DNA from 3 places in the Streptomyces sp. NPDC046925 genome. Region 3 is predicted to be linked to each of the others. Evidence: riboswitches for the same ligand, from Rfam matches in the RefSeq annotation. Region 3 holds a riboswitch; each other region holds the start of a gene.
The links. Region 3 has a riboswitch for cobalamin ahead of ABZ906_RS32720 (ABC transporter substrate-binding protein). Riboswitches for the same ligand answer to the same signal wherever they lie in the genome.

Region 1 (10,239 bases), on a different contig from region 3:
CCCGAGCACCCGCCCGCTGAGCACCATGAGGAAGAACATCGGCTCGATCCCGGCCGTCCCCGCACCCAGCGGCCGCAGCGCCGCCCCGGCGGCGGCGAGCACCCCGAGCATCGCGATGGCCTTCGCGTCGAGCCCGACATCGGCGATGGTTGCCACGACGACGGCGAGCAGCAGCGGCAGCAGGGCCGCGAACAGCCAGGGCGCGTCACCGGCGTGTGCGCTCAGCCCCGAGTCCCCGCCCGCGATGAGCGGCCACCCGAAGGCCACGACGCCGACCGCGCTGACGAGCGCGAGGGCGCCGACGGAGCGCGGGCCCAGGCGGATGGGGCGGGCCTGGCGGGTGGCGGCGGGGCGGGGTACGGCGGGGCTCACGCGGCATCGCCCCCGGCCTCCAGCGCCTCCCGTACCTCCGTGACCGTCAGCCACTTCTGCGGGGCGAGGATCTTGGTGGTCTGCGGGGCGAAGGACGGGGACGAGACGACGATCTCCGGGGTGGGACCGTCCGCGACGATCTCGCCGTCGGCGAGGATCGCCACCCGGTGGGCCAGTTCCGCCGCTAGTTCCACGTCGTGCGTGGCCAGGACGATCGCATGGCCCTCGGCGGCAAGTCCGCGCAGGAGCGTGACCAGGCGGGCCTTGGCCGCGTAGTCGAGGCCGCGGGTCGGCTCGTCCAGGAGGAGAAGAGGAGGGCGGGCCGTCAGGACGACCGCGAGGGCCAGGGTGAGGCGCTGGCCCTCCGAGAGGTCACGGGGGTGGGTGTCGTCCGTGATGCCGGGGAGCAGCTCCGACACAAGCGCGCGGCAGGTGCCGGGCTCCGCGGCCGCGTCGTGGTCGGCCGCCGCGCACTCGGCGGCCACCGTGTCCGCGTAGAGGAGGTCGCGCGGTTCCTGGGGGACCAGGCCCACATGGCGGATCAGCTCGCGCGGGCCCGTGCGGTGCGGAACCGCGCCGCCGACGCGGACCGAGCCCGCCGCCGGTTCGAGCAGGCCGACCAGTGTGGACAGGAGCGTGGACTTCCCGGCGCCGTTGCGGCCCATCAGGGCCACGGTCTCGCCCGCGCGGACGGTGAGGTCGACGCGGCGCAGGGCCTCCACGCGGCCCCGGCGGACGGCAAGCCCCGACACGCTCGCGGCGGCCGCCTCCGGGGATTCCGTCTTCGTACGTCTGCGCAGGACGGACCTGCGCGTCGCCGGAGGTGCCTCGCGCGGCTCGGTCACGGCGGGAGCCGGGCCGGTCAGCCGCTCCCGCAGCGCCCCCGCCCTGCGCCGGGCGTCCCGCACCGTCAGCGGCAGCGGCGACCAGCCCGCGAGGCGGCCCAGGCCCACCACCGGCGGGTAGACCGGAGAGACCGCCATCAGCGAGGCGGGGTCTCCGAGCACGGGCGCCTCGCCGGGCGCCGCCAGCAGCAGCACCTGGTCCGCGTACTGCACGACCCGCTCAAGGCGGTGCTCGGCCATCAGGACCGTCGTGCCCAGGTCGTGCACGAGCCGCTGGAGTACGGCGAGGACTTCCTCGGCGGCGGCCGGGTCGAGCGCCGACGTCGGTTCGTCGAGGACGAGGACCTCGGGGTGCGGTGTGAGCACCGAGCCGATCGCGACGCGCTGCTGCTGGCCGCCGGAGAGCGTGGCGATGGGGCGGTCGCGCAGATCGGCGAGGCCGAGGAGGTCCAGTGTCTCCTCGACCCGGCGGCGCATCACGTCGGGGGAGAGGCCCAGCGACTCCATGCCGTACGCGAGCTCGTCCTCGACCGTGTCCGTCACGAAGTGCGACAGCGGGTCCTGGCCCACCGTGCCGACGACGTCGGCGAGTTCACGCGGCTTGTGGGTACGGGTGTCGCGCCCCGCCACCGTCACCCGCCCCCGCAGGGTGCCCCCGGTGAAGTGCGGCACGAGCCCGCTCACCGTGCCGAGCAGCGTCGACTTGCCGACCCCGGAAGGCCCGACGAGGAGCACGAGCTCGCCCTCGGGCACGGCGAGATCGACCCCGCGCACGGTGGGCCCGGCGGCCCCTTCGTACGTCACGGAGACATCCTCGAAGCGGATCATGAGGGCTCCTCGGCACGCGGGGGGGAATGAACGGGGGCGGCACAATCGGCGGGCACCGGTGCCACGAAGGCGGGCAGCAGGCCGATGAGTACGGCGGCCGCGGGCCACAGCGGCAGCGTCGGCGCCGTCAGGGGAACGACACCGGGGTGCAGGGCGGACGCGTCGTACGAGGCGGCCCAGATCATCAGGCCCGCCACCGCGACCCCCGACCCGGCGACGAGCCAGGCACGCACGCCCCAGGGGTCGGGCCGGTAGCGGGTGCGCACGGAGCGCCGCCCGCCCAGGCGCAGTCCCGCGAGGGCCGCGAGCAGCCCGGCGGCAAGCACCGGCAGGCCGTAGCCCGTGCCGCCCGCGGTGAGCAGTCCGTACGTACCCGCGCAGACGCCCATCAGACCGCCGAGGGTCAGTACCGCGGTCGCCCTGCGCACCCCGGCGGGCACCGGCGCGCTGCGGCCGAAGCCGCGCGCGTCCATCGCGGCGGCCAGCGCGACCGACCGTTCGAGGGCGCCCTCGAGGACGGGCAGGCCGACCTGGAGCAGCCCCCGGATGCCCTTGTCCGCCCGCCCGCGAAGGCGCCGCGCGGCACGCAGACGCTGCACGTCCATGATCAGGTTCGGTGCGAACGTCATCGCCACGACGATGGCGACCCCCACCTCGTACAGCGCGCCCGGCAGCGACTTGAGCAGCCGGGCCGGACTCGCGAGGGCGTTGGCGGCGCCCACGCAGATGAGGAGCCCGGCGAGGCGCACCCCGTCGTAGAGCGCGAAGAGCAGCCCCTCGGCCGTCACCCGGCCGCCGATCCGCACGCCCTTCGCCCAGTCGGGCAACGGCACTTCGGGCAGCGTCACGACGACGTGCGAACCAGGAATGGGGGAGCCGAGCACGACGGCGAAGACGAGCCGGATCGCGATCACGACCAGACCCAGCTTCACGAAGGCGCCGTACGACCGCGCCCACGGGGCGGACGTCCTGCGGGCCGCGACGACATAGCCCGCGACCCCGATGAGCAGTCCGAGCAGCAGGGGATTGGTGGTGCGGGACGCCGCGACGCCGAGGCCGAGCGCCCATACCCACCAGGCGCCCGGGTGCAGCGCGTTGCTCCGGTGCGCTTCGGGGGCCAGGCGCCTGCGCAGCGCACCGGGAGCGGTGCTCGGGTGATCGTTCATGGCGCGGTTCAGCCGCGTCGGCGGCGTGCCTGCCAGAGGGCGGCCACGCCGAGCAGGGCGACGGCGGCGACGCCCGCGATCAGGCCGACGGAGGGGCCGCCGGAGCCGCCCTCCTTGTCGCCTGCCTCGCTCGCGGCCGACTTCTTCTTCTGGGGCTCTCCGTTGCCCGCGACCTGCTCGCCGCAGCCCGACTTCGGGTAGCCGGCGATGGCGCACAGCAGGGCGTTGCTGTCGTAGCGCAGCGGACCGGCGACCGCGGCGAGGGCGTCCGCGCTCGTCGCGTCGTCCGCGATCAGCGCGCAGGCGGTACGCCGCTGCTGCGGGGTCTCGCCGTCGGGGGCGTCAGCGGCCGTGCCGAAGTCGATGACTAGGGCGATCCGCTTGCGGTCGTCCTTGGCGGGGGTCTTGGCGCAGATCGTGTCGAAGTCGGCGGCGCCGCGCGGCTTCGCGGCGTCCTTGGAGTCCTCGGACACGGAGAACCGGAAGCCCTGCACGGACCCGTCGTCGGGGCGTGCGGTGCTCGGCCCCTGGCTCGCGTACGCCCACGAGGAGCCGTCCCGGTCCCAGAAGGACCAGTAGCGGTAACCGGCGGCCTGTGCGGGGGCGGCGGCGAGGACACCGAGCAGGGCGGCGACGAGCGCCCCGACCAGCAGGCGCCCGCACCGCGCGCGACCCCGCGTCACAGCTGCTGCTTCTTCTTGTTGCCGCTGTACAGGAAGCCGATGCCGATACCGGCGACCATGCCGACGCCGATGATCCACCAGATGCTGACGCCGCTGCCGTCGTCGTCGCTGTCCTTCTTCTCGTCGCCCTTCTCGGCAGCCTGCGGGGCGGGACCCTGCGCGTTGAGCTGCTTGACGAGGTCGGCGCCGCCGAAGTCACGCGGGTCCATGCCCGCGGCGTGGGCGGCGAAGATCAGCTGGGAGTAGGCGGCGGGGCCGGACTTCTCTGCCCACTGTGCGGAGTTCTTCGACAGCCACTCGGCCGACTTCTTCGCCTGCTCCGGCTGACCGGCCGCGGCGAGCGCGAGCACGGAGTCCGCGGTGTTGCCGAGGTCGGGCATGTTCTTGGCGCCGGGCAGCGAGGACATCAGGTGGTCGTCGCCCTCGGCGAGGGTCTTCAGGAGGTAGCCCGTGCCGTTCGACGCGGCCTGCTCGGCGGTCTTGGCCTTCTCGCACTTGGGGGCGGCGGCTTCCTTCTTCGCCTCGTCGACGACCAGACCCTTGCCGTGGCCGCCGAGGACACCGGCCGCCGTGGCGTCCGCGTTCGGCGAGAGCTTGCCGGTCTTGACGTCCGCGAGGCCGAAGGCGCCGCCGTCCTTGTCGCAGCTCATGGAGAGCGCGGGCAGCGCGTCGTACGCGGACTTGCCATCCTGCGACTTCACCGACTGCGGCTTCTGGCCCGCGGCGGTCAGGGCGCCGATGACGATGCCGGTGGAGTTGGCGTCGGAGTCCATGCCGGGGTTGTAGCCCCAGCCGCCGTCGCCGTTCTGCACCGACTTCAGCCAGTCGACGCTCTTCTTGACGGTCTTGTCCTGGCCCCCGAGCGCGCCGAGCGCCTGCACGGCGGCGGCGGTCGAGTTGCTGTCGACCATGGTCTTGGAGTCGCACGGCTCGCCCGCGTCGGCCCGGAACGCGGCGAAACCGCCGCTCGCGCACTGCTGCCCCGTCAGCCAGTCGACGGCCTTGGCGGCGGGCTTCACACCGGCCGAGTCCTGGGCGAGCAGGGCGTACGACTGCCGGAACACCCCGTCGAACTTGGGGTCGCTGTCGCCGTAGAGGCCGGAGGGCAGCTTGGCGGAGGGCGACGGGGACGCGGTGTCCGCGAAGGCGGCCGGGGCGGCGACCGAACCGAACACGGCGACGGCGGCCAGGACCGCTGCGCTGCGGCGAACGTTCATGATGCGGCGGGTGCCTCTCCCTGCGGGGAGCGGAGGCAGCACGGGCGCGTAGCTGGGCACGGGCACCGGGCGGCTCCGGCTCCGTATACCTCGACGGTGCCGGTCATCGGCGGTTCCGATGACGCGAGCCGGTCATGTTCCGTACCGGGCATTCCGGCTTACCGCGCGGGTGCGGCATACGGTTGCGGGTCAGCGCCGGATTCGCACCGGCTTCCCCCTGTACGGGCATGATGACGACGAGCCCACTCTACCGGCCCGTAGGGCAGCGGCCCGGGCTGCCCGCCCCCGCCCGAAGGCCGCACCGGCTCCCCGCGGAGGCCACACGGCCCGCCGCGGAGGTCGCACGGCCCGCCGTGAAGGTCACACCGCCCGGTACCGCACCGGATCGTTGCCCACCGCCTCCGCGCGGCCCAGCTTCACCAGGCGCCGTACGTGTGCCTCGGCCTCGGAGACGGCGATGTTGCGCGAGCCGTAGCGGATCTGGTCCCAGGGGCGGTTCCACTCCATCCGCTCGGCGAGTTGCCAGGGGGTGAGGGGTTCGGCGAGGAGGGCGAGCAGGTCGGTGAGGCGCTCCTCGTGGTGGGCCAGGATCTCCCGGACGCGGGCCGGGGCGTCCGTGAACGCGTACTGGTGGGCGGGCAGCACCTCGGCGGCGCCCAGGCGGCCGATGCGCTCCAGGGAGTCGATGTAGTCGCCCAGGGGGTCGGTGACCGTGTCGTCGTCGGGGTCCTCGTACAGGCCGATGTGCGGGGTGATGCCGGGGAGCAGATGGTCGCCGGAGAACAGCCGCCCGTGCCCGGGCAGCCGCGCCGGGTGCTCCTCCTCCAGGTGCAGGCAGACGTGGCCCGGCGTGTGGCCGGGGGTCCAGATCGCGCGGAGCCTGCGTCCCGGTAGTTCGAGCAGTTCGCCCGGCGTGATGTCGCGGTCGGGGAGCGCGGCGGCCAGGCCCGGCAGGCGGGGCGCGCGGCCCGCGTCACGTGCGGCGAGCAGCGGGGCCAGATGGTCGGCGGGGGCGCCCGCGGCCGTCAGCTTCTCCGCCATGTAGTCGAACCAGCGCGCGGGCGGCCCGGTCCGCGTGCGGCGTACGACCGACGCGTCCGCCTCGTGCATCGCGATCCACGCGCCCGATGCCTCGCGGACCTTGGCCGAGAGGCCGTGGTGGTCGGGGTGGTGGTGGGTGATGACGACGCCGTGCACCGCGTCGGCGGACGTGCCGCAGGCGGCGAGGCCGGTGGCGAGCGCGTCCCAGGACGTGGGGTCGTCCCAGCCCGTGTCGATGAGGACGGGGCCCGCGTCGGTGTCCAGGAGATGGACGAGGGTGAAGCCCAGGGGGTTGTCGGGGATCGGGACCTTGATGCTCCACACGCCCCCGCCGTGCTCGGTCACCTGCGGTTCGGTCACCTGCGTCATCGGGCGCCCTCTTCTTCTCTCGTCCGCAACTAGAACTAGTTCCAATGATCGCCCAAGTCGACCTTTTCGTCAGGCTACTTGAGTCTTGCCCTCCGTGGACTAGTGGAACTAGAACTGGTATCAGTTCTGAAACAGTGTCAGAAAGCGTGCCGCGCAGGCGGAATCCCGCAGGAGGCAGTCAGCCATGACCGAGATCGTGGAACACGGGCAGCTTTTCATCGGCGGGGAGCTGGTGGACCCCCTCGGCAAGGACGTCATCGAGGTGATCTCGCCGCACACCGGCCAGGTCTTCGCGCGCGTGCCGCACGCCGCGCCCGCCGACGTCGACCGGGCCGTCGCCACCGCGCGCAAGGCCTTCGACGACGGCCCATGGCCCCGGATGACGCTCGACGAGCGGATGGAGGTCATCACAAAGATCAAGGACGCGTTCGCCGTACGGCACGAGGAGATCGCCCGTGTCATCAGCTCCGAGAACGGCACCCCGTACACCTCCAGCATCATGGTGCAGGCCCTCGCCGCGATGATGGTCTGGGACTCGGCGCTCACCGTCGCGCGGAACTTCACCTACGAGGAGGAGCGCGACGGAGCGCTCGGCAAGATCCTCGTCCGGCGCGAGCCGGTCGGCGTCGTGGCGGCCGTCGTGCCGTGGAACGTCCCGCAGTTCACCGCCGCGGCCAAGCTCGCGCCCGCGCTGCTCGCCGGCTGCCCGGTGATCCTCAAGACCTCGCCCGAGGCGCCGCTCGACGCCTACATACTCGCCGAGATCGCCACCGAGGCGGGGCTGCCGCCGGGCGTGCTCTCGATCATCTCGGCCGACCGCGAGGTGAGCGAGTACCTCGTCGGGCATCCCGGCATCGACAAAGTGTCCTTCACCGGCTCCGTCGGCGCGGGCAAGCGCGTCATGGAGGTCGCGGCCCGCAACCTCACGCGCGTGACCCTGGAGCTGGGCGGCAAATCCGCCGCCGTGATCCTGCCGGACGCGGACGCGGCCTCCGCGGTGGCCGGCATCGTCCCCTTCGCCTGGATGATCAACGGCCAGGCGTGCGTCGCCCAGACCCGCATCCTCGTGCCCCGCTCGCGCCACGACGAGTTCGCCGACGCCTTCGCCGCCGCGGCCGGTGCGCTCAAGGTCGGCGACCCGCTCGACCCTGCCACCGAACTCGGCCCGCTCGTCGCGCAGCGACAGCAGCAGCGCTCCCTCGACTACATCCGCATCGGCCAGGAGGAAGGCGCCAAGATCCTCACGGGCGGCGGCCGTCCGCCCGGACTCGACGAGGGCTGGTACGTCGAGCCGACGCTCCTGGGCGGCGTGGACAACTCGATGCGCGTGGCCCGCGAGGAGATCTTCGGCCCGGTCATCTGCCTGCTCCCGTACGGCGACGAGAGCGAGGCCGTGAAGATCGCCAACGACTCCGACTACGGCCTCAGCGGCAGCGTCTGGACGGCGGACACGGAGCGCGGCATCGACATCGCCCGGCAGGTGCGCACCGGAACGTACTCCGTGAACACCTTCAGCCTCGACATGCTCGGACCGTTCGGCGGCTACAAGAACTCCGGCCTGGGGCGGGAGTTCGGGCCCGAGGGGTACGGCGAGTACTTCGAGCACAAGATGATCCACCTCCCCGCCGGGTACGAGGGGGCGGGTGCCTGATGGGTGACCGCTGGCACGTCGAGGTGGACCGGTCCGTCTGCATCGGCTCCGGGATGTGCGTGATCACGGCGCCGGGCGGGTTCTCGCTCGACTCCGCCCGCCAGTCGCACCCCGCGGAGCCCGAGACCGACGCCAACGAGAAGGTGCTCGAAGCGGCCGAGGGATGTCCGGTCGAGGCGATCACGATCACGCTGTCCGGAAGTGGGGAGGTCGTCTTCCCCCCGGAGGACTGATCGGTCCGGCGGCAGCGGGCTTCACTAACGCGATGCCGTCCGCGCCGACTCGTATACGTCCTGTACGTATTGTGTTCGATCGAACAGGTGCGAACAGGAAGTTACCCATGCGTTCCGCATGCCCGATCGATGACATCCGTGACTGTCCGCCCCCTTTGCGGTCTGGAAATCTCAAGTCCGGACCACTTGGGGAGGGGACGCCGTGGACAAGCGGTACGAGGTCTACTGTCTGGCCGACAGGCACTTCTACGAGACTCCGGACCGTTTGTCCGTGGGCGGCAGCGCCCCCGTCTTCGGGACGGCGGAACGCCCCGTCCCGCGGGGATGGCGGTCGGCGCGCCAGGGCGACTGGCTGACCCTCGTCCCCGTCGACGAGGAAGGGCACGCGAGGCCCGCGCCCCAGCAGGGCTGGAAGATCCACGTCTCCGCCACGCTAGAGAACGCCGACCGGATCGCCGCGGCGGTCTGGGACCACTGCGTGCCGCGCTACGTCCCCTTCAAGTTCATCGCGGGACGGCCCCTGCTGCACCTGCGCAACAGCAAGTACGCCGGACGCGACGGCAGCGGGAAGTTCGCCACGATCTACCCCGCCGACGAGCGCCAACTCCATTCCATTCTGGAGGAGTTGGGACAGGAACTGGCGGGGAACGAGGGCCCGTACATCCTCACCGACCTGCGCTGGCAGGAAGGCCCGCTGTACGTCAGGTACGGCGCCTTCACCCGCCGTATGTGCGTCGACGAGCGCGGCGGTCTGGTCCCCGCGATCGAGGATGATCGGGGCCGCCTCGTCCCCGACTCGCGCGACCCGGCCTTCCGGGTCCCCGAGTGGGTGACGCTGCCGCCGTTCCTCGAATCGCAGCTTGCGGCGCGGAACAACACGACGGTCACCGACCTGCCGTACCGCATGGAGAAGGCGCTGCACTTCTCCAACGGCGGCGGGGTCTATGTGGGCACCGACACCAGGGACGGCCGCAAGGTCGTCCTCAAGGAGGGCCGGCCGCACGCGGGCCTGGCATCCGACGGGGCCGACGCCGTGGCCCGCCTGGAGCGCGAGCGGGACGCGCTGGGGAGATTGGCGGGCCTCGGCGTCGCGCCCGAAGTACGGGACTGGTTCGAACTCGGCGGCCACCGCTTCCTCGTCATGGACTTCCTGGAGGGCCGCACCCTCAACTCCTTCTTCGCGGACCGGCATCCACTGCTTGTCAGCGAGCCGGACGCCGATGCGGTCGCCGCGTACACGGCCTGGGCGCTGCGGATCCACCGTGCCGTCGAGGAAGCCGTCGCGGCCGTGCACGGGCGGGGGGTCGTCTTCAACGACCTCCACATGTTCAACATCATGGTCGCGCCCGACGAACAGTCCGTCTCGCTCCTCGACTTCGAGGCCGCGACGCGGGTGGGGGACGGCGGCAGACAGGTCGTGGCCCACCCCGGCTTCCTCGCACCCGCGGACCGCAAGGGCGTCGACGTCGACCTCTACGCCCTCGCCTGTCTGCGCCTCGCCCTCTTCCTGCCGATCACCACGCTGCTGGCCATCGACCGCGACAAGGCCGCGCACCTCGCGAAGGTGATCGCGGCCGAATTCCCCGACGTGCCGGCCGAGTTCCTCGCGGAGGCGGTGGCGGAGATCGAGCGGGGCGGGGAGGGCGTGACGGGGGGTGCGGAGGCTGCGGCTGGGGCGTCTGCTGCGGGGGATCCCTTCGGCGGGTCGCCTGTCGCCGGGTCGTCCGCGGCCGGGGCGTCTGCTGCGGGCTCGCCCGTCGCTGGGTCGTCCGCTGCCGGGTCGTTTACTGCCGGGTCGCCGGTCACCAGGACGACCGCCACTGGGACTGCCTCC
Region 2 (10,239 bases), on a different contig from region 3:
AGCGGGGCGGCCGCTCGTCCCCGGATGGCCACCCCGCTCCGTGCGCTCGGGTCAGGACCCCGTAGGCAGCTCCGACCTCACCTCGCGTGCAGCCGCGACCAGGTTTTCCAGGGACGTCTTCGTTTCGGGCCAGGCGCGGGTCTTGAGGCCGCAGTCGGGGTTGACCCACAGGCGGTCGGCGGGGATGGCCTCCAGGCCCTTGCGCAGCAGGGCCGCCGCTTCCTCGGTGCTGGGTACGCGCGGGGAGTGGATGTCGTAGACGCCGGGGCCGGCCTCGCGGGGGTAGCCGTGCTCGGCCAGTTCGCGGGCGACCTGCATGTGGGAGCGGGCGGCCTCCAGGCTGATGACGTCGGCGTCGAGGTCGTCGATGGCCTGGACGATGTCGCCGAACTCGGCGTAGCACATGTGGGTGTGGATCTGGGTGTCCGGACGTACGCCGCTGGTGGTGAGGCGGAAGGATTCCGTGGCCCAGGCGAGGTACACGGCGTGGTCGGCGGTGCGCAGCGGGAGGGTTTCGCGCAGCGCGGGTTCGTCGACCTGGATGACCGAAGTGCCCGCTGATTCAAGGTCGTTGACCTCGTCGCGCAGGGCGAGGGCGACCTGGCGGGCGGTGTCGCCGAGCGGTTGGTCGTCGCGGACGAAGGACCAGGCGAGCATCGTGACGGGGCCGGTGAGCATGCCCTTGACGGGGCGTTCGGTGAGGGAGTTGGCGTACGAGGTCCAGCGCACCGTCATCGGCTCGGGGCGCGAGATGTCGCCGGCCAGGACCGGCGGGCGGACGTAGCGGGTGCCGTAGGACTGGACCCAGCCGTGCTGCGTGGCGAGGTAGCCGGTGAGCTGCTCGGCGAAGTACTGCACCATGTCGTTGCGCTCGGGCTCGCCGTGCACCAGGACGTCGATGCCCGCCTTCTCCTGGAAGGAGAGCACGTCCTGGATCTCGGCGCGGATCCGGTCCTCGTAGCCCGCCGTGTCGATGCGTCCGGCGCGCAGGTCGGCGCGGGCCGTGCGCAGTTCGGCGGTCTGCGGGAAGGAGCCGATGGTGGTCGTGGGCAGCTGCGGCAGGCCGAGGCGGGTCCGCTGGGCCGCCGCACGCTCCGGGTAGGCGTGCGCGCGCCGGGCATCGGCGTCGGTGACGGCGGCGACACGGGAGCGTACGGCCGGATCGTGGGTCAGGGCCGAGCCCGAGCGCGAGGCCAGATCGGCGCGGTTGGCGGAGAGTTCGGCCGTGATGGCGCCCGTCCCCTGCGCCAGGCCGCGGGCCAGCGTCGCGATCTCGGCGGTCTTCTGGTGGGCGAAGGCCAGCCAGCGGGCGATCTGCGGGTCGATGTCCCGTTCGGCGGTGGAGTCCAGCGGCACATGGAGCAGCGAGCAGGACGCGGAGACGTCGACCCGGTCGGCGAGACCCAGGAGCGTGCCCAGCGTGGACAGGGACGTCGACAGGTCGTTGATCCAGATGTTGCGGCCGTTGACGACGCCCGCGACAAGGCGCTTGCCGGGCAGACCGCCGACGGCGGCGAGGTCGTCGAGCTGTCCCGCGGCGGCCTCGGTGAAGTCCAGGGCGAGGCCCTCGACCGGCGCCTTGGCGAGCACCGGCAGCGCGTCGCCGAGCCTGCCGAAGTAGGAGGCGACCAGGAGTTGCGGACGGTCGGTGAGGGCGCCGAGGTCGCGGTAGGCGCGGGCGGCGGCGTTGAGCTCGGCCGGGGTGCGGTCCTGGACCAGGGCGGGCTCGTCGAGCTGCATCCATTCGGCACCGGCGGCGCGCAGATCGGCGAGAACCTCGGCGTACACGGGAAGGAGCCGGTCGAGCAGCGTGAGCGGCTCGAAGTCGGCGGCCGTGCCCGGCGCGGGCTTGGCGAGGAGCAGATAGGTGACCGGGCCGACGAGGACCGGCCGGGCGGCGAGGCTCAGCGCGAGGGCCTCCTTCAGCTCGGCGACCTGCTTGCCGGAGTCGGCGGTGAAGACGGTGTCGGGGCCGAGCTCCGGCACGAGGTAGTGGTAGTTGGTGTCGAACCACTTGGTCATTTCGAGCGGCGCCACGTCCCGGGTGCCGCGGGCCATCGCGAAATAGCCGTCGAGCCGGTCGGTGTCGAAGGCCTCGCGGTGGCGCGGGGGCACGGCGCCGACCATGACACTGGTGTCCAGGACATGGTCGTAGTACGAGAAGTCGCCGGTCGGCACTTCATGGATACCCGCGTCGGCCAGGTGCTGCCAGGTGGCCCCGCGCAGTCGGGCCGCGGTGTCCCGGAGGGCGTCGGCGGTGACGCGGCCCCTCCAGTAGCCCTCGACGGCCTTCTTCAGCTCCCGGTGGGGGCCCTGGCGGGGGTAGCCGTACACGGTGGACCGTGCCGCCGCGGCTGCGGACTTCGATGTCACGGAAATCTCCTTCGCGAGATGACTCCTGAGCATCCCGGTGATGGGACACGGACGCGAAGGGATGACGAACCGGGCGGACCCGACACGCGCCATGAGCGCGGTGCTCCGCCTGATCCGCACGCCGACCCGCCCACGAGGTCACCGGGATATCCGCACGTGAGGGATCACGTGCGGGCAACGGGCAGGTCTTCGGACTCGCGGGCACATCTGCCGGGGCAGATTCCTACTGGCCGTCGCTTCCCGGATCCGCCTGGATCCAGTGCGTATGACGGCGGTCGTTCCCACTCACCGCTGCGGGGCAGTCCCGGATTCCCACCGGGTTCCCTCTTGCGACGCGTCTGCCTGGCGGGCAGGGCGAACCAGCTGCACGGGCAACCCTAGAGGGCGGACGACCCGCCGAACAGTTCTGATCAGGTTCCGGACCGTGAGGTGAGACACGGTCCCCGGGCTGCGAGATCCGCCACGCCTCGCGGCTGGTCTACTCCGACGGACTCGACCTCGACAACGCGTCCTTCGCCGTGCCCATCGGCATGGGCTGCCGCCTGGAACACGGGGGCGCTCACGGGCCGGGGCACATGCGCTGACCAGGGGCGTACGCCCCGGTCGTGTGCGCTCGCGCGTGCCACAGGCGCGGGTGTTCCGCAAGTTGTCAGGAATTGCGGTTGCGCACTAGGGTCACCACGCCTTGGTGAACGGGAAATCCGGTGTGATGCCGGTGCGGCCCTCGCCACTGTGATCGGGAAGTCCGGCTCCAGCCCTCGCGGCAGCCACTGGGTACGCACGTACCCGGGAAGGCGGAGTCCGGTCGGTACGACCCGTCAGCCAGGAGACCGGCCAAGGCGCGTTGTCCATCCACGAGGTGCTGGAGAGGGTCTGCTTAGCCATGCACATAGCCGAGGGTTTCCTCCCACCGGCGCACGCGATCGCCTGGGGCGTAGCGTCCGCGCCGTTCGTCGTCCACGGAGTCCGCTCCCTGACCCGTGAGGTCAAGGAGCACCCCGAGAGCACTCTGCTCCTGGGTGCCTCCGGTGCCCTCACATTTGTCCTTTCCGCGCTGAAGATCCCTTCCGTGACGGGCAGTTGCTCGCACCCCACGGGAACCGGGCTCGGCGCGATCCTGTTCCGGCCGCCGATCATGACGGTGCTCGGCACGATCACGCTGCTCTTCCAGGCGCTGCTGCTCGCCCACGGCGGGCTCACCACGCTCGGCGCCAACGTCTTCTCCATGGCGATCGTCGGGCCATGGGCCGGATACGCCGTCTACCGCCTCCTGAAGCGGTACGACGTGCCGCTCATGGTCGCCGTGTTCTTCGGCGCGTTCGTCGCCGACCTGTCCACGTACTGCGTCACCAGCGTCCAGCTGGCCCTGGCGTTCCCCGACCCGAGCAGCGGATTCATCGGCGCCCTGGGCAAGTTCGGCGGCATCTTCGCCGTCACGCAGATCCCCCTCGCGGTCAGCGAGGGCCTGCTCACCGTCCTGGTGATGCGGCTGCTCGTGCAGTCCAGCAAGGGCGAGCTCACCCGGCTCGGCGTGCTGCTCCAGGGCAAGAAGACCGACAAGGGCAGCAAGACGGACACCAAGACGGAGACGGGGGCCAGCGCCTGATGAGCCGGAACGCGAAGATCAACACCCTGCTCCTGGTCATCGTCGCCGCGCTCGCGGCACTGCCGCTGGTGCTCGGCCTCGGAGATCACAAGAAGGAGCCGTTCACCGGGGCCGACGCCCAGGCCGAGACAGCGATCACCGAGATCAAGCCGGACTACGAGCCCTGGTTCTCGCCGCTGTACGAACCCCCGTCCGGGGAAGTCGAGTCGGCGCTCTTCGCCCTGCAGGCGGCCCTCGGCGCGGGCGTCCTCGCGTACTACTTCGGCCTGCGCAAGGGCCGCCGTCAGGGCGCCGAACAGGCACTGGCGCAGGAAGCGGACACGGAGCGGACGGCAACGGCGGAGCGGACGGCGGACAGGGAGCAGACGGCGGACACGGCGGGCAGCAGGCCCGGGTCCGAGCAGGTCTGAGCCCGCGTGCTGCCCATCGACGCGGCGGCGCACAGCAGTCGCTGGCGCCGCCGTCACCCCGTGGACAAGGCCGTGCTCGGGCTCGGCCTCACCGTCCTCGCCGTCTCCCTGCCGCCCTGGCCGGGTGCCGCCCTGGTACTGCTCGCCGCGCTCGCGGTGCTGCTCGGACCCGCCGGAGTGCCGCCGCGCAAACTGTGGCGCGCCTACCGCGTGCCGCTCGGCTTCTGCGTCACCGGCGCCCTGACCCTGATCGTCCAACTCGGCGGGCCCGAAGGGTTCGTCACGCTCGCCGACGGCGGCCCGGCGCGGGCGGGCGGTCTGCTCCTGCGCACATCGGCCGCCTCCCTCGGCGTCCTGCTCTTCGCCTTCACCACCCCCATGTCGGACCTGCTGCCCCGCCTGGTTAAAGCGGGCGTGCCGGCGCCGGTCGTGGACGTGGCCCTGGTCATGTACCGGATGAGCTTCCTGCTCCTGGACTCCATGAGCCGCATCCGGCAGGCGCAGGCCGCACGGCTCGGCCACACCACACGGGCCGCCACCTGGCGCTCCCTCGGCTCGCTCGGCGCCACCGCGTTCGTGCGGGCCTTCGACCGGGCGACCCGGCTGCAGGCCGGGCTCGCCGGACGCGGCTACGACGGAACGCTGCGAGTGCTCGTGCCCGAGGCCCGGATCTCCCGGAGCTTCGTGGCCGCGAGCGCGGCACTCCTCACGGGCCTCGCGGTCCTCACCCTCGTACTGGAAAGGCTTCTTCCATGAGCGAGCCAAGCGCTCCTCCTGCCGGGACGCTCGTCGCTCTGCGCGGCGCGTCCTACGCGTACGAGGACGGTCCCACCGTGCTCAGCGGTCTGGACTTCGACGTCACCGAGGGCCGCGCCCTCGCGCTCCTGGGGCGCAACGGCAGCGGCAAGACCACCCTCATGCGGCTGCTGAGCGGCGGACTCCGCCCCGACCAGGGCGGATTGGCCCTCGGGGGAGACCCCGTGACGTACGACCGCAAGGGTCTTACGCGGCTGCGCACCACCGTTCAGCTGGTCGTCCAGGACCCGGACGACCAACTGTTCGCCGCCTCGGTCGAGCAGGACGTGTCCTTCGGGCCGCTGAACCTGGGGCTGCCCGACGGCGAGGTCCGCGCCCGGGTCGCCGAGGCGCTTGCAGCGCTCGACATCAGCGCCCTGGCGGACCGCCCCACCCATCTGCTCTCCTACGGCCAGCGCAAGCGGACGGCCATCGCGGGCGCCGTGGCGATGCGCCCGCGCGTACTGATCCTCGACGAGCCGACCGCCGGGCTCGACCCCGACGGCCAGGAACGCCTCCTGACCACCCTCCAGGGCCTGCGGGACGCGGGGACGACCGTCGTCATGGCCACCCACGACGTCGATCTGGCCCTGCGCTGGGCCGATGACGCGGCGCTCCTCACCCCCTCGGGGGTGCGCACGGGACCGGTCGCCGAGATGCTGGCCCACCGGGACCTCCTCGCGCAGGCGGGCCTCACCCTGCCGTGGGGGATCGCCGTGGCCGAACTGCTGCGGACCAAGGGCCTGCTGGACGGCGCCGGGCCGCGCACCCCGGAGGAGCTGGCGGCCCTCGCCGCCCCGGCGCTGCCCGGTGCGTCAGGCGGCTGACGGGCCCGCGCTCGGTGTGCGGCCCGGCAGCAGAACCGTGGCCAGGAGGGGAATCGCGGCGAGCGCGAGCCACGGCGCCCAGGACGGCAGACCCGCGTCCAGGAGCGAGCCGGTCGCGGCACTGCCCGCGAGGACGATCAGGCCGGAGACCGAGGACAGGGCTCCGGTGTACAGGCCGAGCCTGCCGCCGGGCGCCAGATCGGGCACCCAGGCGCGGGCGGCCGGGGCGACCAGCATCTGCCCGAGCGTGAGCAGTACGACGAAGGCGGCGGCGGGCAGCAGCCCGGCGACACCGCTCCAGGCGGCCGGACGCGCGAGGGCCACGACGGCGAACCCCGCGGAGATGAGCACGAGACCGGCGACCATGGACCGGCGCTGGTCGAGCCGCCCCGCCGCCCAGTGGGTGACCGGCAGCTGCGTGGTCACCACGAGCAGCGAGGAGAGCGCGAAGAGCCAGGCCAGCGGCGCCTGTGATCCCGCGGCGCGCTCCACCTCCGCGGGCAGGGCGAGATAGAGCTGGTTGTACGCCAGGAGATAGGCGCCGTAGGCGGCGCAGACCGCCAGGAAGCGGCGGTTGCGCAGCATCTCGCGTGCGCCTCCCCGTACGCGGACCCGCTCCCGCCCCGGTATGTGCTGGGGCAGCAGCCACAGGTGCCCGGCCAGGACGAGGACGAAGACCCCGGCACCGGCCAGGCACACGGTGCGGAAGTCGACGGAGAGCAGCAGGGCGCCGAGGAGCGGGCCGAGGAACGCGCCGGCCTGGCCCGCCACGGTGAGCAGGGCCAGGATGCGGGTGCGCGGGCCGCGCCCCGACTCCTCCCAGAGCACCGCCTGCCGGGCTACCTCCGATTCCACGGCGGGCGAGAACAGGGCCGCGGCGAACCCGATCAGCAGGACCGCGCCGATGACCGACCAGGTCTGCTGCGCGTAGCCGAGCCAGGCGAAACCGGCGATCCGCAGCAGGCAGCCGGTCAGCACGACGGGCCGTACGCCGTACCGGTCGGTCAGGGCGCCGCCCACGACGAAGAGCCCTTGCTGGCTGAAGGTCCGCAGGCCGAGCACGAGCCCGACCAGCCAGCCCGCCATGCCGATCGCCGCGCCCAGATGCTCGGCCAGGAACGGCAGTACGGCGAAGAAGCCGATGTTGAAGGCCAGCTGGGTCAGGATCAGCAGGCGCAGCAAGGGGGAGAGGTTCGACCAGGTGCGTTCGCGGCGCGAGCGTTCCGCGGGCCGGGCCCGCAGCAGTTGACGCCGTACGCTCAGCCGTCCGCTCGGACGTCGGCTCGCTTGACCACTCAGCCGTCCGCTCGGCCGTCCGCCCGCTTGACCGCTCAGCCGCCCACTCATCCTCCCGCCCGGTCGACCGCTCACCGGGCGACCGTCCCCGCCGTGATCAGTTCCCGCTCCACAGGCCGCACGTCGGTCACGTCGGGCGCACCCTCGTGCCGGCGCCCGCGCCGCAGCCGGCGGGGAGTCCACACTCCGCCCGCCGCCGTGACCGCGAGGGCTCCCAGGAGGGCGAGCGCGGCCGCCGGGGCGAGCAGCGCCCAGGGAGCGCGTTCGGCGTAGGGCTGGTTCTCGGCGAGGAGGAGGCCCCACTCGGGGGACGGGGGCTGGGCCCCCAGGCCGAGGAAGCCGAGGGCGGCCAGGGCCAGCGCGACGGAGGGGAGCCGCAGCAGCGCGTGGCGGGTGACGGGCGGAAGAATCGCGGGCAGCAGATGGTGCCGGAGCTGGTGGCGGCGCCCCGCGCCCAGGCTCCGGGTCGCCGTCAGATGGAGGGTGGCGCGCTCTTGGAGGAGCAGCGCGGCGGTGTGGGCGGCCAGCGGAACCCAGGCGACGGTGGCCACCGCGATCGCGGGGGTGGCGGCACCACTGCCCGCGACACCGGCGACGAGGAGGCCCGCGAGGGTCGGCGGAACGGCGTTGAGCGTGTCGAGCAACGGGCCCGAGAACCGGGGCAGCAGGCCGAGCAGGACGCCGGCCAGCAGGGCGAAGGCGCTGATCCCCAGGGCCAGGGCGAGGGTGTGCAGGGCGCCGTGCCCGACCCTGGCAAGGACATCGCGGCCCAGGGCGTCGGTGCCGAACGGGTGCGCCCAGGACGGTGCCTGGAGCCGGGCCGCGGTGTCCAGGGCCAGGGGATCGTGGGCCAGGCCGATGAGGATGACGCCGAGGAGCAGCGCGCCGTAAAGGAGCGGCAGTCGGCTCGGCGCGGGCGGCGCCGGGCTGTGCAGGGTCGGCAGGGCGCCGTCACGCAGGGCCGGGCCGCTGGTGAGCCGGGCCGCGAGACGGAACAGGCCGCCCGCCGCGGCGGCGAGCAGGACGAGCGCGAGGGTGCCCGCCTGGAGGACGGGCAGATCCTGTGCCACCGCTGCCTGGAGGGTGGTGCGGCCGAGTCCGGGGATGTCGAAGATCTGCTCCACGGCGACCGCGCCGCCGGTCAGGCCCACGAGGAACAGGCCGAGGTTGGGAAGGAGCGCGGGGACGCAGCGGCGCAGTGCCTGGCGCGCGATGCGTCCGGCCGGGATGCCGCGGGCGGACGCGGCCCGTGCCCACGGTTCGGCGAAGGCGCCGGGCAGCAGATCGTCCAGGAGCCGCCCGAGCAGCGCCCCCGCGGGCAGACCGAGCGAGACGGCGGGAAGCACCATCCACTGGGGGCCGTACCAGCCGAGCGCGGGCAGCCAGCCCAGATGTACGCCGATGACGGTGGCAAGGACCGAGGCGGTCAGGAACTCGGGCAGCGCGGCGAGGACGGCGGTGCCCGAGCCCCGGCGGCGGCGCCCGGAGAGCCGGCGGCGGGAGCCGAGCCACAGCGTGCGGGCGCACACCGCGCCCGCCGTGAGGACGGCCACCACGAGCGCCACGGTCATGAGAAGCAGCGAGACGCCCAGGGACTGCACCACCGAGGGCAGCACGGCCTCGCCGGAGATCCACGACTGCCCGGCGTCCCCGCGAAGGAGGCCGCCCGTCCACTGACCGAGCAGATGCAACGGGCCCTGTTCCAGGCCGAGTTGGGCACGGACGGCGGCCAGGGCGTCGGGGCTTGGCGTGCGCTCCGCCGACCTGGCCTTGAGCACGGTCAGTGCCGGGTCGGTGCGCGAGAGCCAGGGCAGCAGACCGATCAGGCACAGGAGCGCCGCGGCGAGGACCGCGCGCCAGAGCAGCGCCGGTCCGCCGGCGCGGGCGAGCCTGCGCATGCCGCCCTCAGCGCCTCGTGCCGACGGAGACCAACGTCCGCTCGTACGGGTCGAGGATCTCGCCCCGCACCGAGCCGCCGACGCCCGTGATGATCCGCTGGTGGACCAGCGGGACGACGGCGTCGGTGCCGAGGATCTTCGCCTCGGCGGCCATGGCGGCGTCCTGCCGCTTCACGGTGTCGGAGGTGTTCTCGGCCTTCTTGACGGCCTTGTCGACGGAGGTGTCGCACAGCAGGGAGAGGTTGTAGCTGCCGTCGCAGGTGTAGTCGCTGGAGAGGACCGAGACGGCGTCGCCGGTGTCGAGCATGGTGTTGCGGGCGCCGACGAACGCGTCGAACTTCCCGGCCAGCGCGTCGCCCTCGATGCGGGAGGACTCGCGGACCTCCAGCTTCACCTTGAATCCGGCCTTCTGCAGCTGCTGCTTGAGCACTTGGGCGACCTCGGGCAGCTCGGGCCGGTTGTCGTAGGTGCCCAGGGTGATCGTCCTGCCGCCGGGCGCCGTGGCCTCCGCCTGCCCCTCGGGCTTCTGGCGCTTCCCGTCGGCCCAGGTCAGGGCGGGGCCGAAGATGCCCTTGCCGGTGTCGGCGTGGCCCTCGTACACGTCCTTGGCCAGCGCCGACGTGTCGATCGCGGCGCGGGCGGCGGCGCGCAGGCCGGGGTCCTTGAAGGCGCCCTTCTCGGTGTTGAGCTGGAGCGCGGTGGTGCGTGCCGTGGCGGTCTCGCGGTCATGGCCCTTGTCGAGCGACGCGGCCTGCGAGACGGGAACGGCCTCGGCGATGTCCACGTCGCCGGTGCGCAGGGCGTTGGTGCGCGCGGTGCCGTCGGCGATGAAGCGGGCGTCGACGCCGGAGGCCTGGGCGCGGCCGCCCCAGTAGTCGTCGAAGCGGTCGAGGGTGGCCGCGGTGGCGCCGGTGGACTTGGTGAGTTCGAAGGGGCCGGTGGCGGTGCCGACCGGACTGGCCTTGCCGCCCTTCTCGTACGCCTTCGCGGAGAGCACGGCGAGGCCGGGGCTCGACAGGCGCAGCGGGAGCGCG
Region 3 (10,239 bases):
ACTCCACCCGCGCCACCTACTTCGCGGGCAAGTCGTCCATGGTCATCTGGTCGTCCTTCCTCCTCGACGAACTCGCGGGACTGCGCAAGGACGCCCTGCCCAGCTGCGCCGAGTGCCGGGGGGACCGCAAGTTCCTGGCCGACAACACCGGCATCACCACCGCGCTCGGCGGCCCGGCGGGCAAGAAGCCCGCCCAGTTCGGCGAGATCACCTCCTGGGTCACCACCAAGACCGCGGAGAGCGACGCATCACGCCAGTTCATCGAGTACATGATGGGCGCCGGCTACGAGGACTGGTTCGACATGGCCCCCGAAGGCAAGATCCCGGTCCGCGGCGGCACCGCGGACGACCCCGACAAGTACCTGGACGCCTGGCGCTCCAGCGACATCGGCGTCGACCGCCGCGAGCCCATGAACCAGGCCTTCTCCGACCAGCTCCTCGACCAGCTCGCCGACGGCGTCAGCAACATGCGCCGCTGGGGCATCAGCCAGGGCGAGGGAGCCCTCGTCGGCGCGACCAACGGCGAACTGCCCGTACCCAAGGCCATCGGCTCCATGACCAGCGGCCAGAGCTCCCCGCAAGAGGCGGCACGCGAGGCCCGCGACGAAGTGGCCGCCCTGCAGAAATCCCTCCGCTAGCCGCGGCCATGAACCGCCACCCCACCGGCAGCCGCCCCGCCCCCAGCCATCACCCTCAGCCGCCCCACCGACAGCCGCCCCCAGCCGGCGGCCCGCACCCAGGCACACCGAGGTACTGACCCATGAGCACTGCCCAGAGCGGCGCGACGAAGCGCCGCACCGCAGCCACCACGCCCGAGCCGCCACCGGCCGACGAGCGGCGGCAGCGCAAGAAGTCCCGCCCGCCGAGCGCCACCGGCCGCGAGAACCGCGCCGGACTCGCCTTCGTCACCCCCACCTTCGTGGTCGTGCTCGTCGTCGTGATCCTGCCGATCCTGTGGACGGTGCTGCTCGCCTTCCAGAACGCCAAGCTCGTCGACATCCAGGACATGGGCCTGCTCGGCAACTGGACCCTGGACAACTTCACCCAGGTCTTCAGCTCGGCCGGCTTCTGGTCCAGCCTCTCCACGACCCTCGTCTACACCGTCGGCGCCACCCTGGGCTCCGTCGTCCTCGGCCTGATCGCGGCGCTCGCCCTGCGCACCCCCTTCCGCGGACGCGGACTGCTGCGCGGCGTGATGCTCCTGCCCTACGTCGCACCCGTCGTCGCCGTCGCCTTCGTCTGGGAGGTCGCCCTCAGCCCCCAGTACGGCATCGTCAACGAATGGGGCCGCTCCCTCTTCGGCTGGGACGACCCGATCGCGTTCCTCTCCACCCGCGAGTACGAAGTCAGCTTCCTCGGCGCGCACTTCGACATCCCGCTGGCCCTGCTCACCGTCATCGCCTTCGAGACCTGGCGCTACTTCCCCTTCGCCTTCCTCTTCATCCTCGCCCGGCTCCATGCCGTACCAGGCGGCCTGGAGGAAGCCGCCAAGGTCGACGGCGCCACGCCCCTCCAGCGCTTCCGGCACATCCTGCTGCCCCAGCTGATGCCGGTCATGGCCCTGCTGTGCGTCCTGCGCTTCATCATGACGTTCAACAAATTCGACGACGTCTACCTGCTCACCAACGGCGGAGCGGGCACCGAGGTCGCAGCGGTGCGGGTCTACGACTTCCTCACCTCGCGCTACGACGTCGGCGCCGCGGCCGCCCAGGCCCTGGTCCTCGCCGCCGTCCTCATGGTGCTGCTCGGCCTGTACTTCAAGTTCTTCGGCAAGAAGGTCCAGGAGGAGTCGTGATGTCGCCGCTTTCCATGACACGCACCCAGTTCGAGGAGCGCCTCTTCGGCGTCCTGCGGTGGGTCGTCATCGCCTTCCTCGCGGTGATCACGATCGTGCCCTTCTACTACATGGTGCTCCTGTCGGTGAAGTCCATCGACTCCCTCCTGCTCGACCCCGGCTCCCTGTGGGTCTCCGCGAAGGAGTTCACCCTCAGCACCTACGAGAACGTCATGAAACCCCAGTCCGAAGGCGGACAGGGATTCCTTCAGCTGCTGCTCAACTCGGCACTCGTCTCGCTCGGCACCGTCGCCCTCACCCTCATCGCCGCCGTGCCCGGCGCCTACGCCATCAGCCGCCTGAAGTTCTTCGGCAACCGCCAGATCAGCGCGATGTTCCTCGCGGTCTACATGTTCCCGGCGACGCTGCTCGCCGTGCCGCTCTTCGTGATGTTCGCGAAGCTGGGACTCTCCTCCAGCCTCGCGGGCCTGGCCATCGTGTACGTCGCACAGACCGTGCCCGTCTCGATCTACATGCTGAAGAACTACTTCGTGACCATCCCGTACTCCATCGAGGAAGCAGCCGCCCTCGACGGCTGCTCGCGCCTCCAGGCCCTGCGCAAGGTGATCCTGCCGCTGGCCGTGCCCTCCCTGATGGCAACCGGCCTGTATGTGTTCATGATTGCCTGGAACGAGTTCCTCTTCGCGCTGCTCTTCCTCGCGGCCGACCCCGAGAAGTGGACGGTCTCGCTGGGCCTCGCCCAACTGTCCAACGGCATCGAGGTCTCCAAGACCGTGCTCATGGCCGGGTCCGTGGTCCTGACCATCCCCGTGATACTTCTGTTCTTCGCCGCGGAACGCCTGTTGACCGAGGGCCTGACCAGCGGCGCCGACAAGAGTTGACGGGTACGGGCTCCCGCGGGCTCCCGCGGTCCCGCGAGAATCCAGAGACGGGGAAATGATGCCGGCGAGCCAAGCAAGCCCGGGCCACCTGCTGCAGCTCATCCGCAGCGGCGAGGCCACCACACGCAGCGAACTCCTGCGCGCCACCGGTCTGTCGCGATCGACCGTGGGCCTGCGCCTCGACCAGCTCTTCGGCGCGGGCTGGCTGCGCGACACCGCCGGTGCCTCCACCGGCGGACGGCCCTCCGCCCTCCTGGAGTTCGACGCCTCGCACGCGGTGGTCCTGGCCGTGGACCTGGAGACCCGGCACGCACGGGCCGCCGTCCTCGACCTGGCCGGTGACGTACTGGCCGAGACCTCGGGACCCGTCCTCGTCACCGACGGGCCCGCCAAGGTCATCGACACCCTGGCCGGCTGGTTCCTGCCCCTGCTCGCCGAAGCCGGGACCGAGCCGGGCAAGGTGGCGGGGATCGGCATGTCCGTCCCCGGCCCCGTCGACTTCGAGCTCGGCCAGGTCATCCAACCGCCGATCATGCCGGGCTGGGACCGCTTCCCCATCCGGGAACAGATGCAGGCGGCGTACGCGGAGCAGGTCGGCGCCTCGCTGGAACCCGGCCCGGTGCCCGTCCTGGTCGACAACGACGCCAACCTCATGGCGTACGCCGAGCACCGCGCGGGCCATGCGGACTGCGCCGCGTTCCTGCTCATCAAGGCATCGACCGGTATCGGCGCGGGAGTTGTCGTCGGCGACGAGGTCTACCGCGGCATCGACGGCGGCGCCGGCGACATCGGCCACATCCGGCTGCACGACCGGCCCGACGCGCTGTGCATGTGCGGCTCCTACGGCTGCCTCGCCGCGGTCGCCAGCGGACGCGCCCTGGCCGGACAGCTCTCCGCGCTCGGCATTCCCACCACGTCCGGTTCGGGCGTGCACCAGCACCTGGCCGACGGCCAGCCCGACGCCATCCGCCTGGCCAGGGAGGCGGGCCAGCGCGTCGGGGAGGTGCTTGCCACCGTGGTCACCCTGCTCAACCCCGGCGTCCTGATGCTCGCAGGCGACCTCGCCGGAGCCCCCTTCATGACCGGCGTACGCGAACTGCTCTACCAGCGCGCCATGCCCCGCACCACGGCCAACCTGAACGTGGTCACCGCACAACTGGGGGACCGGGCAGGCCTGATGGGCGCGGGCGAGATGGTCGTGGAACACCTCTACTCGCCGGATCGCGCGGACGCACGACTGGACGCGTCGACGCCCTGACCGACGACACCACCACCTACGCACTACGCACAAGCGCAAGCACACGCTTGAACGGAGACCCCATGAGCGACAGCAGCTCCCGCCCTTCGCCCGCCGAGCCCGCCGACTCCGCCGCCGGTTCGCCCGCGCCGGTGAGGGTCGGCCTGGTCGGTGCCGGGCCGTGGGCGCGCGTCATGCATGCGCGGATGCTGGCCGCCGGACCCGAGACGACGCTGGCCGCCGTGTGGGCCCGCCGCCCGGAAGCGGCGGCCGAGACCGCGGCGCCCTACGGTGCGGCCGTCGCCGCGAGCTTCGACGAACTCCTCGACCACTGCGAGGCCGTCGCCTTCGCCGTACCCCCCGCCGTCCAGGCCGAGTTGGCGCCCCGCGCCGCGAAGGCCGGCAAGGCGCTGCTGCTCGAAAAGCCCCTGGCCCCGGATCTCGCCGGGGCGCGGCGTGTGGCGGACGCGGTCGAGGAAGCGGGCGTGGTCTCCCAACTCGTCCTCACCAAGCGCTATCACCCGGCCACCCGCGCCTTCCTGGAAGCGGCGCGGCACGTGGAGGTCACCGGCGCCCGCTCCTGCTACCTCCACGGCGCCTTCCTGGGCGGGGACTTCGCCACCGCCTGGCGCATGGAGCACGGCGCACTGCTCGACCTTGGCCCGCACCTCCTCGATCTCCTCGACACCGCTGTCGGCCCCATCACCTCCGTACGCTCCACCGGAGACCCGCGCCGCTGGACCGAGCTGACCTGCGAACACGAGAACGGCGCGGTGAGCCAGGCCTCGCTCTCGGGCTCCGTACGGCTTCCGCGGGCCCGCACCCGGGTGGAACTGCTCGGCCCCGGCGACGAACTCGTCTACGACACGGCGGAACTGGACCACGAGGAATGCTGGCCCGTGCTGCGCCGAGAATTCGCACACGCGGTACGCGCCAACCGCTCCACGCCGATCGACGCCCGCCGGGGCCTGCGCATCCAGCAGCTTTTGGCGTGGGCGGCGGAGGGCTGACGGTCGGAGACCCCGAGGTGGCCTGCCATCGGGCAGCATCACCACGCCGCGCGAAGACGACCCCTTCCACAACCGCCCCGGCGTCGTCCGGAAGCTGTGCCCGCACCCTTCACTTCCGGCGGCGCAGGAACAGCCAGATGCGGGTGGCCATCGCGCCGATGACCACGACGGCGACCGTGATCTGTACCCATCGCGGGAGGGCGCCTGATCCGGGGAGGTACAGGGCGAACGGGATCATGGGCGGCACCGTGGGGCGAGCCGCTGTGTGAGGTCATCCACCGGGTGGCTCCTCGGGTTCGGGGCGGGTGGATCGGCGTCTGGTTCGTGGTCGTCGGGGGTGGAATCCGCCGATCCGTCGACTATCTCACCTGAGGTCCGGGCAGCTCCGCTCCACACGCCCGGGGGGCCTGCTCCGTCGCCTCGTACGCAACAATGAGCACACGAGGCGACGGGAACCAGGAAGCCGGTGTGAGTCCGGCGCGGTCCCGCCACTGTGACCGGGGAGCGATCCTCCTGCACGCCACTGTCCGCTGACGCGGGCGGGAAGGCGGAGGCGAGCGACGATCCGGGAGTCAGGAGACTGACCCGTCGCCGGTCTGACTGCAGGGGCGAGGACACCCCGGAGAGGATCGACTGTGCTCACGCATGCCCGCACGGAGCCCGAGCAGCGGCCACAGCCCGGCAGACGAGGGGTGCTGGCCGCCGGAGGAGCCCTGGCACTGACCGCGTCCGGCCTGCTCACCGGCTGCGGCGCAGACGGGAAGGACGGGGGTGGAAGCGACCGGTTCCGCGCGGCGTTCACGGCCGGCGGCTCCCGGGAAACCCTCGACCCCCACGTCGCCCCCAACTTCGTCGACCAGGCCCGCGCCAAGGCCCTGTACGACACGCTCGGTACGTACGCGGACGACATGTCGGTCCGAGCGCGGCTCGCGGAGTCCTGGGAGAGCGACGCCTCGGGCACCCGGTGGCGCATACGCCTGCGCGGGGCGCACTTCCACGACGGCAGGCCCGTCACCGCGAAGGACGTCCTCTACAGCTACCGCCGGGCCGCCGACCCCGCCACCGGCTCGCCCTCCCAAGTGCTGCTCTCCTCGATCGACTTCGCCGCCAGTAAGGCCGACGGCGAACGCTCCGTGGTCTTCCGGCTGAAGGCGCCGAACTTCGAGTTTCCCACCGTCCTCGCCGGACCCGGCACCGAGATCATCCCCGAGGGGACGAAGGACTTCCGCAAGCCCGTCGGCTCCGGCCCCTTCACCTATGTGTCGTTCACCCCCGGAGGCACCGCCCGCTACCGCCGCTGGGCGGACCACTGGGACGGTGCCCCGCACATCGCCGAGCTCGAAATCGTCCCGGCGAACGACGAGGCGGCGCGGCTCAACGCGCTGCTCTCCGGGCAGGTGCACTACGCCGCCGACATGGCCGGATCCTCCGTGGAACGCCTCAAGAAGGAGGGCTCGACCCGGCTCCTGACGGCCAAGCGGGCGACCGCGCAGCAACTCCTCCTGCGCACCGGACGCGAACCGTTCGACGATCCGCGCCTGGTACGGGCCGTGCAGCTCGGCATCGACCGGGCGGCCCTGGTACGCATCGCGCTGGCCGGCCACGGCGAGAGCGGCAACGACCTGTTCGGCATGGGCCTGCGCGGCTACCCGGACGACCTCGAGCCGCGGGCACGGGATGTCGGCGAGGCGCGCAGGCTGGTGAAGGCGGCAGGGGCCGAGGGGCTGCACATCACTGTGGAGACCAGCTCCGTCGACGCCGCCTGGGAGCCGGCCGCTGACCTGATGGCGCGCCAGCTGCGCGAGGTCGGGCTGAAGCTGAGCGCCAACACCCGCGCGTCCAGCACGTACTTCTCCGAGATCAAGACGAAGGGCGTCGCCGCCTTCAACACCACCTCCACGCTGCCCGTCTCCGACTTCCTGCAACAGCGGGTGCGCGGCGGAGCGGCCCGCAACCAGACGCAGTACGCCTCGAAGAAGTTCGACACGCTGCTCGAGCGGGCCCGCACCACCCGCGACGAGCAGGACCGGCTGAGCCTGCTCGCCCGGGCCCAGAAGATCGCCCGCGACGCATCGGGACTGCTGGTGTGGGCGTTCTCCGACGCCAACGACGCCGTCGACGCGTCCGTACGCGGCCTGCGTGCGGCACCGCCGAACTCGCACGACTGGGCCCGCTTCGACCGGGTCCGCATCGGCTGAGGTGCGCGCCTACATCCTGCGGCGCTCACTCCTTGCGCTGGTCCAGTGTCTGGTCGTCCTGGTGGCGGTGTTCGCCGTCGGCTCGCTCCTGCCCGGCGACACCGCCGACGTCCTGCGCGGTGAACTCGGCACACCCGAGCAAGTAGCGGCCCTGCGCACACAGTTGGGTCTCGACGAACCGGCCTGGACCCGCTTCTGGCACTGGCTCGGCCGCCTGCTCACCGGCGACCTCGGGCACTCCCTGACCACCGGGCTGCCCGTGGGCGACGACATCGGCCGCCGTGCCGGGGTGACGCTCCTCGTGGGCGTGCCCGCGCTGCTCCTCGTCACCGTGCTGGCGCCGCTCCTGGGCACCTTCTCCGGGCTCCGTGAGGGCAGCCGCACCGACCGGACGCTGAACGCCGCCGCCGTCCTGCTGCACGCCGTCCCGGAGTTCGTGCTCGGGCTGCTCCTGGTCGCCTCGGTGTCGCTCGCCGCCGGGCTGCTGCCCGCCACCGCCGTCGGCATGGACACGGCCGCGCTCCGTGCGCAGCCTGCCGTACTGGTGCTGCCCGTCGCCGTGCTGACCGCACGCCACCTGTGTGATCTGGCACGCCAGATCCGCGTGGGTGTGGCGGCCCAGCGGCACGGTCCTGTCGCCGAGCACCTGCGGCTGCTCGGCATGCGGGAGCGCACGGTGGTGCTGCGCCACGTGCTGCCCAACGCACTGGGCCCCGCCGCGCAGCAGTACGCCCGGTGCGTGGAGGGACTGCTCGGCGGCGCCGTCCTCGTGGAGGCGGTGTTCGGATTCCGCGGCCTGGGCAGCGGCTTCGTCGAGGCGGTGCAGAATCGCGACCTGCCCCAAGTACAGACGTACGCGCTCTTGTTCACCGGCACCGCCGTCGTCGTGAACCTCCTCGCCGACCTGGCCGCCCACCGCCTCGCACCGCGCCGGGAGGTCACGGCGTGACCGTTCCGGAGAAGCGTGACACGGTCGGTGCGAAGCGACGGCGCATGCCGTGGATCGCGCTGGTGCTCCTCGGTGTGCCGGTGCTCGCGGCTCTCCTCGGGCCGTGGGTGGCCGGGGATGCCGCGCCGGGTGAGGGTGCGCTGCCGTCACAGCCGCCCGGCGCGGGGCACCTGTTGGGCACGGACGTCCTCGGCCGCGACGTGCTCGCCCTCGTGCTGCAAGGCGGTGCCTCGGTGGTGGGCAGCGCCCTGGCCGCACTGTCGGTCGGCATGGCCGCCGGGGTCCCGCTGGGACTGCTGGCCGCCGGCCCGCGCCGTGGCCTCGACGAGACGGTGATGCGCGCACTGGATGTGCTGCTCGCCTTCCCCGGCCTGCTGGTTCTGATGACCCTGGCCGCGACGGGACACCGCGAGCGGTTCTGGCTGGTGACGGTCGCCGGGCTGCTCCAGGTCCCCGCTGTCGCGCGCCTGGTACGCGGTGCCGCGCTCGCGCCGGGTTCGCGCACCGTCGTCGAGGCGCTGCGGATGCAGGGGCACGGCTGGGCGTACATCCATCTGCGGCATCTGGCGCGGGAGTTGGCGGCACCGCTGGCCACGGATGCGGGCGGCCGGTTCTCCCTCGTCCTGTACCTCCTGGCGTCCGCCAATTTCCTCGGTCTCGGACTGCCCGCTTCCTCGCCGGACTGGGCCGTGCTCATCGAACGCAACAGTGACGCCCTGTTCACCCAGCCCGCCGCCGTGCTGGTGCCCGCCGCTCTCCTGACGGCGCTGTGTGTCGGCGGCAACCTGCTGGTGGACCGCGCCCTCGCCCACAGGAGGACACGATCGTGACCGGCGGTTCCGACGGCCTTCCGCTCCTGGAGATCCCGGAGCTCTCCGCGTACGCCGACGGCGGCGCGCACCCGCTCCTGGAACACGTCGAACTGGCCGTCCAGGCTGGCGCCGTGGTCGCCGTCGTCGGCCCGTCCGGCAGCGGCAAGACCACGCTCGGTCTGGCGGCGCTCGGCGCCTCACGCAGCGGCGTGAGGCTGGCCGGACGCGTCCTGCTGGACGGGACGGATCTCATGACCCTCACGCCCGTACGACGCCCTGCCGCCAGGGCGGGCTGCGCGGCCCATCTGCCGCAGCACCCGGAGTCGGTACTGGATCCGGTGCGCCGGGCCGGCGGCGCGCTGACGGAGCTCGCGGCGCTCGGACATCCGGGACGGACGGCGCGGAAGACCGCCGCACGCCGGGCACTGAACTCGGCCGGCCTGGAGTGGGAGTCGGTCTGCCGCCGCTTCCCGCACCAGCTGTCCGGCGGCCAGCAGCAGCGCTTGGCGCTGGCCTCCGCCCTGGTGACGGGGGCGCGGCTGCTGGTGCTCGACGAACCGACGAGCGGTCTTGGCCCTGCGCTTGCCCACGCCCTGGGCACGACGATCCGTCGGCTCGCGGACGAGGGGGTCGGCGTCCTGCTGCTCAGCCACGACCTGCCGATGGTGCGCCGGACGGCAGAGCGGGTCATCGTCCTGGAGCACGGCAGGGCCGTGGACCAGGGGCCGACGGCGGACGTCCTCGGTGCGGTACCCGGCCCTCTGCCGTTCGCCGCCGAGCGCCATCGGGCCACCCGCGAACTGCTCGCCGCGGAACGACCCACCGGGCCAAAAGGAGCGCCGGGCACGGCTGCCGCCCCGGACCGGCAGGATTCCGAAGGGGTCGTGGCTCGGGAGATAGTCGTACGCCGCGGCTCCGCCGACCTCCTCGCCGGACCGGTGTCGATGGCCTTCCCGCCCGGCAGCAGGATCGCGCTCCTGGGCCCGTCCGGCTCGGGCAAGACGACCTTCGCCCGCGTACTGGCCGGGCTGACGACGCCGACCCGGGGCGAGACGACGATCAACGGCCGACCGCTTCCCGCGCGCATCGACCGCCGCACGGCCGCACAGCGCCGCATCGTCCAATACGTGCACCAGAACAGCGCCGGCTCCTTCGAGGAACACCGACCGCTGATCGAGCAACTTGCCGCCACCGCCCGGCTTCTGCGCGGACTGCGACACGACGAGGCGACGGCCGAGGCGACGGCGACCGCCGAAAGCCTGGGCCTTGACGCGGCGCTCCTGCTCCGCACCCCGTCCCGGCTGTCCGGCGGTCAGCTTCAGCGCTGTGCGTTGGTACGGGCCCTGACGGCACGGCC

Region 1: it holds a riboswitch for cobalamin, as region 3 does, so the genes downstream of both, ABZ906_RS16310 (prenyltransferase/squalene oxidase repeat-containing protein) here and ABZ906_RS32720 (ABC transporter substrate-binding protein) in region 3, are expected to answer to the same signal.
Region 2: it holds a riboswitch for cobalamin, as region 3 does, so the genes downstream of both, metE (5-methyltetrahydropteroyltriglutamate--homocysteine S-methyltransferase) here and ABZ906_RS32720 (ABC transporter substrate-binding protein) in region 3, are expected to answer to the same signal.

What each region holds. Positions count from the first base shown of each region.
Region 1 covers NZ_JBEYWZ010000003.1:674,921-685,159, reverse strand. Annotated here, with positions in the region: gene ABZ906_RS16330 (ECF transporter S component) at 1-372, opposite strand, end outside; gene ABZ906_RS16325 (ATP-binding cassette domain-containing protein) at 369-2,045, opposite strand; gene ABZ906_RS16320 (energy-coupling factor transporter transmembrane component T) at 2,042-3,211, opposite strand; gene ABZ906_RS16315 (SCO2322 family protein) at 3,220-3,894, opposite strand; gene ABZ906_RS16310 (prenyltransferase/squalene oxidase repeat-containing protein) at 3,891-5,111, opposite strand; cobalamin riboswitch at 5,237-5,371, opposite strand; gene ABZ906_RS16305 (MBL fold metallo-hydrolase) at 5,472-6,521, opposite strand; gene ABZ906_RS16300 (aldehyde dehydrogenase) at 6,706-8,172, shown strand; gene ABZ906_RS16295 (ferredoxin) at 8,172-8,405, shown strand; gene lanKC (class III lanthionine synthetase LanKC) at 8,608-10,239, shown strand, end outside.
Region 2 covers NZ_JBEYWZ010000009.1:28,593-38,831, forward strand. Annotated here, with positions in the region: gene metE (5-methyltetrahydropteroyltriglutamate--homocysteine S-methyltransferase) at 52-2,373, opposite strand; cobalamin riboswitch at 2,536-2,752, opposite strand; partial or broken gene ABZ906_RS30415 (short-chain fatty acyl-CoA regulator family protein) at 2,802-2,918, shown strand; cobalamin riboswitch at 3,029-3,227, shown strand; gene ABZ906_RS30420 (energy-coupling factor ABC transporter permease) at 3,257-3,979, shown strand; gene ABZ906_RS30425 (energy-coupling factor ABC transporter substrate-binding protein) at 3,979-4,389, shown strand; gene cbiQ (cobalt ECF transporter T component CbiQ) at 4,396-5,145, shown strand; gene ABZ906_RS30435 (ATP-binding cassette domain-containing protein) at 5,142-6,011, shown strand; gene ABZ906_RS30440 (MFS transporter) at 6,000-7,358, opposite strand; gene ABZ906_RS30445 (ABC transporter permease subunit) at 7,379-9,205, opposite strand; gene ABZ906_RS30450 (ABC transporter substrate-binding protein) at 9,213-10,239, opposite strand, start outside.
Region 3 covers NZ_JBEYWZ010000010.1:148,945-159,183, reverse strand. Annotated here, with positions in the region: gene ABZ906_RS32750 (extracellular solute-binding protein) at 1-638, shown strand, start outside; gene ABZ906_RS32745 (sugar ABC transporter permease) at 761-1,795, shown strand; gene ABZ906_RS32740 (carbohydrate ABC transporter permease) at 1,810-2,676, shown strand; gene ABZ906_RS32735 (ROK family protein) at 2,735-3,934, shown strand; gene ABZ906_RS32730 (Gfo/Idh/MocA family oxidoreductase) at 3,997-4,923, shown strand; gene ABZ906_RS32725 (hypothetical protein) at 5,033-5,161, opposite strand; cobalamin riboswitch at 5,377-5,506, shown strand; gene ABZ906_RS32720 (ABC transporter substrate-binding protein) at 5,559-7,121, shown strand; gene ABZ906_RS32715 (ABC transporter permease) at 7,123-8,070, shown strand; gene ABZ906_RS32710 (ABC transporter permease) at 8,067-8,900, shown strand; gene ABZ906_RS32705 (ATP-binding cassette domain-containing protein) at 8,897-10,239, shown strand, end outside.